Halorhodospira halophila SL1: one gene and its partner. Each later gene encodes a partner of the first gene's protein in a complex. Links are inferred from orthologs where the notes say so. Each region holds a gene or a part of one and is shown on either strand. Other genes may lie near its edges.

Region 1 (3,216 bases):
CAGCCCGTGGGCCCCCGCCAGCTGGGCGGCATTGACCCGTTCCCCCGGGCGGCGCGCCATCGCCGAGAGGATGACCACGCCATAGTCAGTCTCGCGGTTGATTCGGAGCATGGTGTCTGATTTCCCTCAATCCGTACCCAGAGGGTACATATTCCAATCGGGGAAGGGAAGACTTTTTAGAACACTTACAGACAGACACCCCCCGGGCTGAAGATCACCACAGCCGTGCCGATCCATGGGAGGATGGAGTCTGTTTCAACCTGTCAGGAGGGCTACTGTTGACCCCTCAGCCGCACAAGCCGCGACTGCGCACCACCTACCGGCTGATCATCGAGGAACGGGACAACGGCTGGGAGGTGGTCTTCTACGACGAGCAGGGCCGTGTCCAGCACATCGGCAACTCGCACAGCGAGATCGCGGCCCTGCGCTCGGCGTACTTCATCGCGCGCTACTACCACTACGAGCACGACGTGCTCATGCGCACCCGCCACGGCGACAAGCAGCTGGATATCGAAACGCTGATGCAGAACCGCCGCCCGAGCTGAGGCCGCGGCCGGTTCAGGACGCGGCAGCCGCGGCGCCGCCTCCGCCCAGGGCGTGCTGCTCGATGCGGCGGATCTCGTCGCGCACCCGGGCCGCCTCCTCGAACTCCAGCTCCCGGGCGTGCTCCTGCATACGCTTCTCTAGCTCGCGGATCCGCCGCACCGCCTCGGCGGGGGACAGCCCGGCGTACTCGCCCGCCTCTTCGGCCACCCGGGCCGCCCGCTGCGGGGCCCCCGGCGCCGGCACACCACCGCGCTCCATGATGTCGGGCACCTCCTTGCGGATCCCCTGCGGGGTGATGCCGTGGGCCTCATTGTGGGCGATCTGCTTGGCCCGCCGCCGCTCCGTCTCGTCGATGGCGCGGCGCATGGAGTCCGTCATCTGATCAGCGTAGAGGATCGCCCGTCCATCGATATTGCGGGCGGCCCGACCGATGGTCTGGATCAGCGAGCGGGTAGAACGCAGAAAGCCCTCCTTATCGGCATCGAGGATAGCCACCAGCGAGACCTCGGGGATGTCCAGCCCCTCGCGCAGGAGGTTGATGCCGACCAGCACATCGAAGTGGCCCAGGCGCAGGTCACGAATGATCTCGGTGCGCTCGACCGTGTCCACGTCGGAGTGGAGGTAGCGGACCCGGACGCCGTTCTCCTCCAGGTATTCGGTCAGGTCCTCGGCCATACGCTTGGTCAGCGTGGTGACCAACACCCGCTCGTCCCGCTCGGCGCGCGCGCGGATCTCGCCGTAGACATCGTCGACCTGGGCAGTAGCCGGACGCACCTCCACCTCCGGGTCCACTAGCCCGGTGGGGCGGACCACCTGCTCCACCACCTGCCCGGCGTGCTCCTCTTCGAAGGGGCCCGGCGTGGCCGAGACGTAGACCGTCTGCGGCGCCAGGCGGCGGAACTCCTCGAACTTCAGCGGCCGGTTGTCCAGCGCCGAGGGCAGCCGGAACCCGTATTCGACCAGGGTCTGCTTGCGCGAGCGGTCGCCCTTGTACATGCCGCCGATCTGCGGAACGGTGACGTGGGACTCATCGATGAACAGCACGGCCTCCGGCGGGATGTAGTCGAACAGAGTCGGCGGCGGCTCTCCCGGCCCGCGGCCGGAGAGATAGCGGGAGTAGTTCTCGATGCCGTTGCAGTAGCCGAGCTCGAGCATCATCTCCATATCGAAGCGGGTCCGCTCTTCCAGCCGCTGCGCCTCCACCAGCTTGTCGGCAGCCCGCAGCTCATCCAGGCGCTCGCGCAGCTCCTCCTTGATCTGCTCCACGGCCTGGTGGATCTGCTCCTTCGGGGTGACGTAGTGGGTCTTGGGGTAGATGGTCACACGCGGCACCCGGCGCAGCACCTCGCCGGTGAGCGGATCGAACCAGCTGATCTCCTCGATCTCGTCGTCGAAGAGCTGCACCCGGACCGCCTCTTCGGGGGACTCGGCGGGGAAGATGTCGATCACCTCGCCCCTGGCGCGGTAGGTGCCCCGGGTCAGCTCGGTGTCGTTGCGGGTGTACTGCAGTTCGGCCAGCCGGCGCAGGATCGCCCGCTGGTCGATCTGCTCACCGCGCACCAGGTGCAGGAGCATCGACATATACGCCTGCGGGTCGCCCAGCCCGTAGATGGAGGAGACCGAGGCGACGATGACCGTATCCTTGTGCTCGAGCACCGCCTTGGTGGCGGACAGGCGCATCTGCTCGATGTGCTCGTTCACCGAGGCGTCCTTCTCAATGAAGGTATCCGAGGAGGGCACGTACGCCTCGGGCTGGTAGTAGTCGTAGTAGGAGACGAAGTACTCGACGCGGTTCTCCGGCAAGAACTCGCGCATCTCGCCGTAGAGCTGCGCGGCCAGGGTCTTGTTCGGCGCCAGCAGGATCGCCGGACGCTGCAGCCGCTCGATCACGTTGGCGACGGTGAAGGTCTTGCCCGAACCGGTCACCCCAAGCAGGGTCTGGTCCGAGAGCCCCGACTCGATCCCGTCGACGAGCTCGTCGATCGCCTGGGGCTGATCCCCAGCGGGCTGGAAACGGGCGTTCAGCTTGAACCGCTCAGTCATTCCCCCCCCGCACACGCCTTCGGCAGGTCGTTCCGCATCACGCTCTGCAAGCTACACCTCTGACTCCGGCGGTCATAAAGTCTGAACCCTGAACACTGAACCCAAAACCCTTATCATACTCCCCGAGCCCAACTTTCAACGCGGAGCCAAACCATGGACCTTCAGCTTGCCGATCGCGTCCAGCGCATCAAGCCATCGCCGACGCTCGCCGTCACCGCCCGCGCCGCGGAGCTGCGCGCCGCCGGCCACGACGTCATCGGCCTCGGCGCCGGCGAGCCGGACTTCGACACCCCGGCACACATCATCGAGGCCGCCGTCCAGGCCGCCCAGCAGGGGCAGACGCGCTACACCGCCGTGGACGGCACCACCGAACTCAAGCAGGCGGTCATCGACAAGCTCCAGCGCGACAACCAGCTGAGCTACGAAGCCAACCAGATCCTGGTCTCCAGCGGCGCCAAGCAGTCGCTGTTCAACGCCATGGCCGCCGTCCTCAACGAGGGCGACGAGGTGGTCATCCCGGCGCCCTACTGGGTCTCCTACCCGGACATGGCCCTGGTCTTCGGCGCACAGCCGGTCTTCGTGGCCGCCGGTGCCGAGAGCCGTTTCAAGATCACCCCGGAGCAGCTT
Region 2 (3,266 bases), 2.1 Mb from region 1 along the record:
GGGTTCGGGACGCTGGACGAGCTGGCCGAGATCCTCACCCTGGTCCAGACCGGGAAGACGCCAAAGATCCCCATCATCCTGGTACACAGCCCGTTCTGGGAGAAGCTGGTGGAGTGGTTCCAGGAGCGGCTGGTGGCCGAGGCGGCCATCGATGCCGACGACATGCACCTGTTCAAGGTCGTGGATACCCCGGAGGAGGTGGTGGCAGCCATCTTCGATCACTACGAGGACCGCGGCTTCCAGCCCTCCCGCGAGGAGCGGGAGATCCTGCTCGATCTCTAGAGGAGCGCCCGCCATGATGAGTAAGCGGGTTGCCGCCGGTGCCGCTGGGGTCGGCCTGGCGATGCTGCTGAGCGCTCAGGCCGCCGGCGGCTTCGAGGCCGATGAGCGGATCACGGTGACACCACCGCCGCCGCCCGAGGCCCTGGTGCGTGACGAACCGGACCTCGAGCCGACGGTCACCATCGTCCAGCGCGACTGGGCGGTCATCGAGGAGTACCGGGTGGACGGACAGATCTACGCGGTACGCATCCAGCCCGCCGTCGGGCCGCCGTACCTGCTCTACGACACGACCGGAGACGGCGTCCTCGACGGCAGCGGGGGCGACTACCACGCCCACGACCCGCCGCGCACACCGCTATGGCGGCTGTTCAGCTGGTAGCCGGTTCCAGGCCGGCGCGGCCGGCGATCAGCCACTTGGTCCCGGCGCTATCGAACCGGACCTGCAGGCGGGCATTGGGGCCGCTGCCCTCACAGTGAAGGAGCACGCCGTCGCCGAACCGCGGGTGGTGGACACGGCTGCCCAGACTCAACCCCTCGGGCGGGGCGTCGGCCGGCAGCGACGAGCCGCTCCCGCCGGACGCAGGCACCGACGGGGGCCCCCGCCGTACGGACATGCGTGGACGGACCTCCTCGAGATGCTCACCGGGTATCTCGGTGAGAAAGCGCGATGGCCGGGCCAACTGATCCATGCCGTGCAGGCGCCGCTTCTCGGCGTGGGTCAGGATCAGCCGCTGCCTGGCCCGGGTCATGCCGACATAGCACAGCCTGCGCTCCTCCTCCAGACGGCCGGGCTCCTCGACGGACATGCGGTGGGGGAACAACCCCTCCTCCATCCCTACTAAAAAGACCACCGGGAACTCCAGCCCCTTGGCCGAGTGCAGGGTCATCAGCTGCACCGAGTGCTCCCAGTCGTCGGCCTGCCCCTCGCCGGCCTCCAGGGCGGCGTGGGTGAGAAAGGCCGCCAGGGGGTCCAGATCATCTTCCGGCTCATCGCGCTGGGCGAAGGTGCGCGCGGCGGTCACCAGCTCGTCGAGGTTCTCCAGACGGGCCTCGTCTCGCTCGTGGTGGCGGCGCAAGTCGGTGCGGGCGATCACCTGCTCCACCTGATCGTGGAGCGGTCGGTCGGTGAGCTCACTGTCCAGGGCGTCGATGCGTTCCAGGAAGCTGGCCAAGGCGTTGCGCGCCCGGGCGGCCAGGGCCCGGCTGCCGGTCAGCTCCCGGGCGGCCCGCCACATCGAAACGTCGGCCTCCCGGGCGGCGTAGCGGACCGCGTCGACGGTCTTGGCGCCGATGCCGCGCGGCGGGGTGTTGACCACCCGTTCGAAGCTGGCGTCGTCGTGGCGATTGGCCACCAGGCGCAGGTAGGCCAGGGCATCCTTGACCTCGGCGCGTTCGAAGAAGCGCAGCCCCCCGTAGACGCGGAACGGCAGCCGGGCGGCGTGGAGTTCGTGCTCGAGGGCGCGGGACTGGGCGTTGGAGCGGTAGAGGATGGCGAAGTCGGCATGGCCGTAGCCGCCCTCCTCGCTCAGCTGGCGAATACGATCGACCACCCAGCGCGCCTCGTCGACCTCGTTGAACGCGGCGTAGAGGGTGATCGGCTCGCCGCTCCAGCCGTCGGTCCACAGCTGCTTGCCCAGCCGGCCGCTGTTGTGCTCGATCAGCCGGTTGGCAGCGTCGAGGATGGTGCCGGTGGAGCGGTAGTTCTGCTCCAGGCGGACCACCCGGACGTCGCCCATCTCCCGCCGGAAGTGCTCGATGTTCTCCACCCGGGCACCCCGCCAGCCGTAGATGGACTGGTCGTCGTCGCCGACAACAAACAGCTCCGACTGCTCGCCGCCGAGCAGCTTCAGCCAGCGATACTGCAGGGCATTGGTGTCCTGGAACTCGTCGACCAGGATGTGGGCAAAGCGCCGCTGGTAGTGGCCAAGGAGCTCGGGGTCGTCGCGCAGCAGCTCGTAGGCGCGCAGCAGCAACTCGGAGAAATCCACCAAGCCACCACGACGGCACGCCTGCTCGTAATCGTGGTAGACGGCCAGCAGCTCCTGCTGATAATCGCCCCCGGCCTCGGTCACGTCGCTGGGACGCTCCCCCTCCTCCTTGCGCGCGCTGATGAATCCCCGCACCTGGCGCGGCGGGAAGCGGGACTCGTCGTTGCCCCGGGCGCGCAGGACCCGCTTGACCACGCGCAGCTGGTCATCGGCATCGAGGATCTGGAAACCTTCGGGGAGCCCAGCGCGCTGGGCGTGCTGACGCAACAGACGGTGGGCGATGCCGTGGAAGGTGCCGACCCACATGCCGGCGGTAGCGATGCCGAGGAGTTCGCCGATGCGCCCGCGCATCTCGCCGGCCGCCTTGTTGGTGAAGGTGACCGCCAGGATGGCGAACGGCGAAGCCCCCTCGACCTGCACCAGGTAGGCGGCGCGCCGGGTGAGCACGCGGGTCTTGCCACTGCCGGCCCCGGCCAACACCAGGGCGCGGCCCGGAGGCAGGCACACGGCCTCGCGCTGGGCATCGTTGAGATCCGCGGTCAGGGCATCGATGGGCATATCAGGCTGCCGGCAGGGTCTGGGTCGGGTCTTGAAGCACCGCGGCACTGCGCATCCGTTCGACCAGCTCGCGGAAGGTGGGTTCGCGGGCGGTGCCCACCCGCCAGTAGAGGGCCAGGTCGCGACTGGGGGCAGGTTCGGCGAAGGGCCGCAGGCTAATGGCAGCGTGATCCGGGCCCAGGCGCGAGGCGGCCGCCGCCAGAGCCGGCAACAGGGTCACGCCGACCCCGGCGGCCACCATCTGGCGCAGGGTCTCGAGGCTCGTGGCGCGGAACGCCGCCGCCTCGCCCACGTCGTTGCGCCGGCACAGTTCCAGGGCCTGTTCGCGCAGGCAGTGCCCCTCCTCGAGGAGCATCAGTTCGGTCTGCTGCAGATCCTTGGCGTCGACCGGTTCCGGGCGATCCAGGTCGTGGCCGCGGGGCACCGCCAGATAGAACG

Evidence for each region.
Region 2: the proteins of uvrB (region 1) and uvrD are in contact, whole or in part, in a crystal structure (PDB 7EGT), measured with the Thermus thermophilus proteins. The link is inferred for Halorhodospira halophila SL1 from one-to-one orthologs. Residues at the interface, in WP_096411307.1 of Thermus thermophilus: Glu23, Leu25, Arg26, Asp27, Gly28, Glu29, Arg30, Phe31, Arg55, Glu326, Asp327, Phe328, Glu379, Ser382, Gln383, His398, Gly400, Arg401; in WP_096412145.1 of Thermus thermophilus: His654, Arg656, Phe657, Gln666, Asp668, Glu669, Lys680, Arg681, Leu682, Ser683, Lys685, Tyr686, Ala687.

Annotation. Positions count from the first base shown.
Region 1 is NC_008789.1:610,165-613,380, forward strand. The notes cover bases 75-2,980. They hold uvrB (excinuclease ABC subunit UvrB), read right to left. Parts: upstream 2,590-2,980; coding sequence 559-2,589; downstream 75-558. Other genes in these bases: HHAL_RS02745 (SUF system Fe-S cluster assembly regulator), read right to left, coding at 75-111; HHAL_RS02750 (hypothetical protein), read left to right, coding at 279-545; HHAL_RS02760 (pyridoxal phosphate-dependent aminotransferase), read left to right, coding at 2,743-2,980. Outside these bases: more of HHAL_RS02745, read right to left, coding at 1-74; more of HHAL_RS02760, read left to right, coding at 2,981-3,216. UniProt on the Escherichia coli protein: The UvrABC repair system catalyzes the recognition and processing of DNA lesions. A damage recognition complex composed of 2 UvrA and 2 UvrB subunits scans DNA for abnormalities.
Region 2 is NC_008789.1:2,661,751-2,665,016, forward strand. What follows is about bases 240-3,195. They hold uvrD (DNA helicase II), read right to left. Parts: upstream 2,829-3,195; coding sequence 651-2,828; downstream 240-650. Other genes in these bases: HHAL_RS12240 (LOG family protein), read left to right, coding at 240-282; HHAL_RS12245 (DUF2782 domain-containing protein), read left to right, coding at 296-661; HHAL_RS12255 (LysR substrate-binding domain-containing protein), read right to left, coding at 2,830-3,195. Outside these bases: more of HHAL_RS12240, read left to right, coding at 1-239; more of HHAL_RS12255, read right to left, coding at 3,196-3,266. UniProt on the Escherichia coli protein: A helicase with DNA-dependent ATPase activity. Unwinds DNA duplexes with 3'-5' polarity. Translocates on single-stranded DNA with 3'-5' polarity. Initiates unwinding more efficiently from a nicked substrate than double-stranded DNA.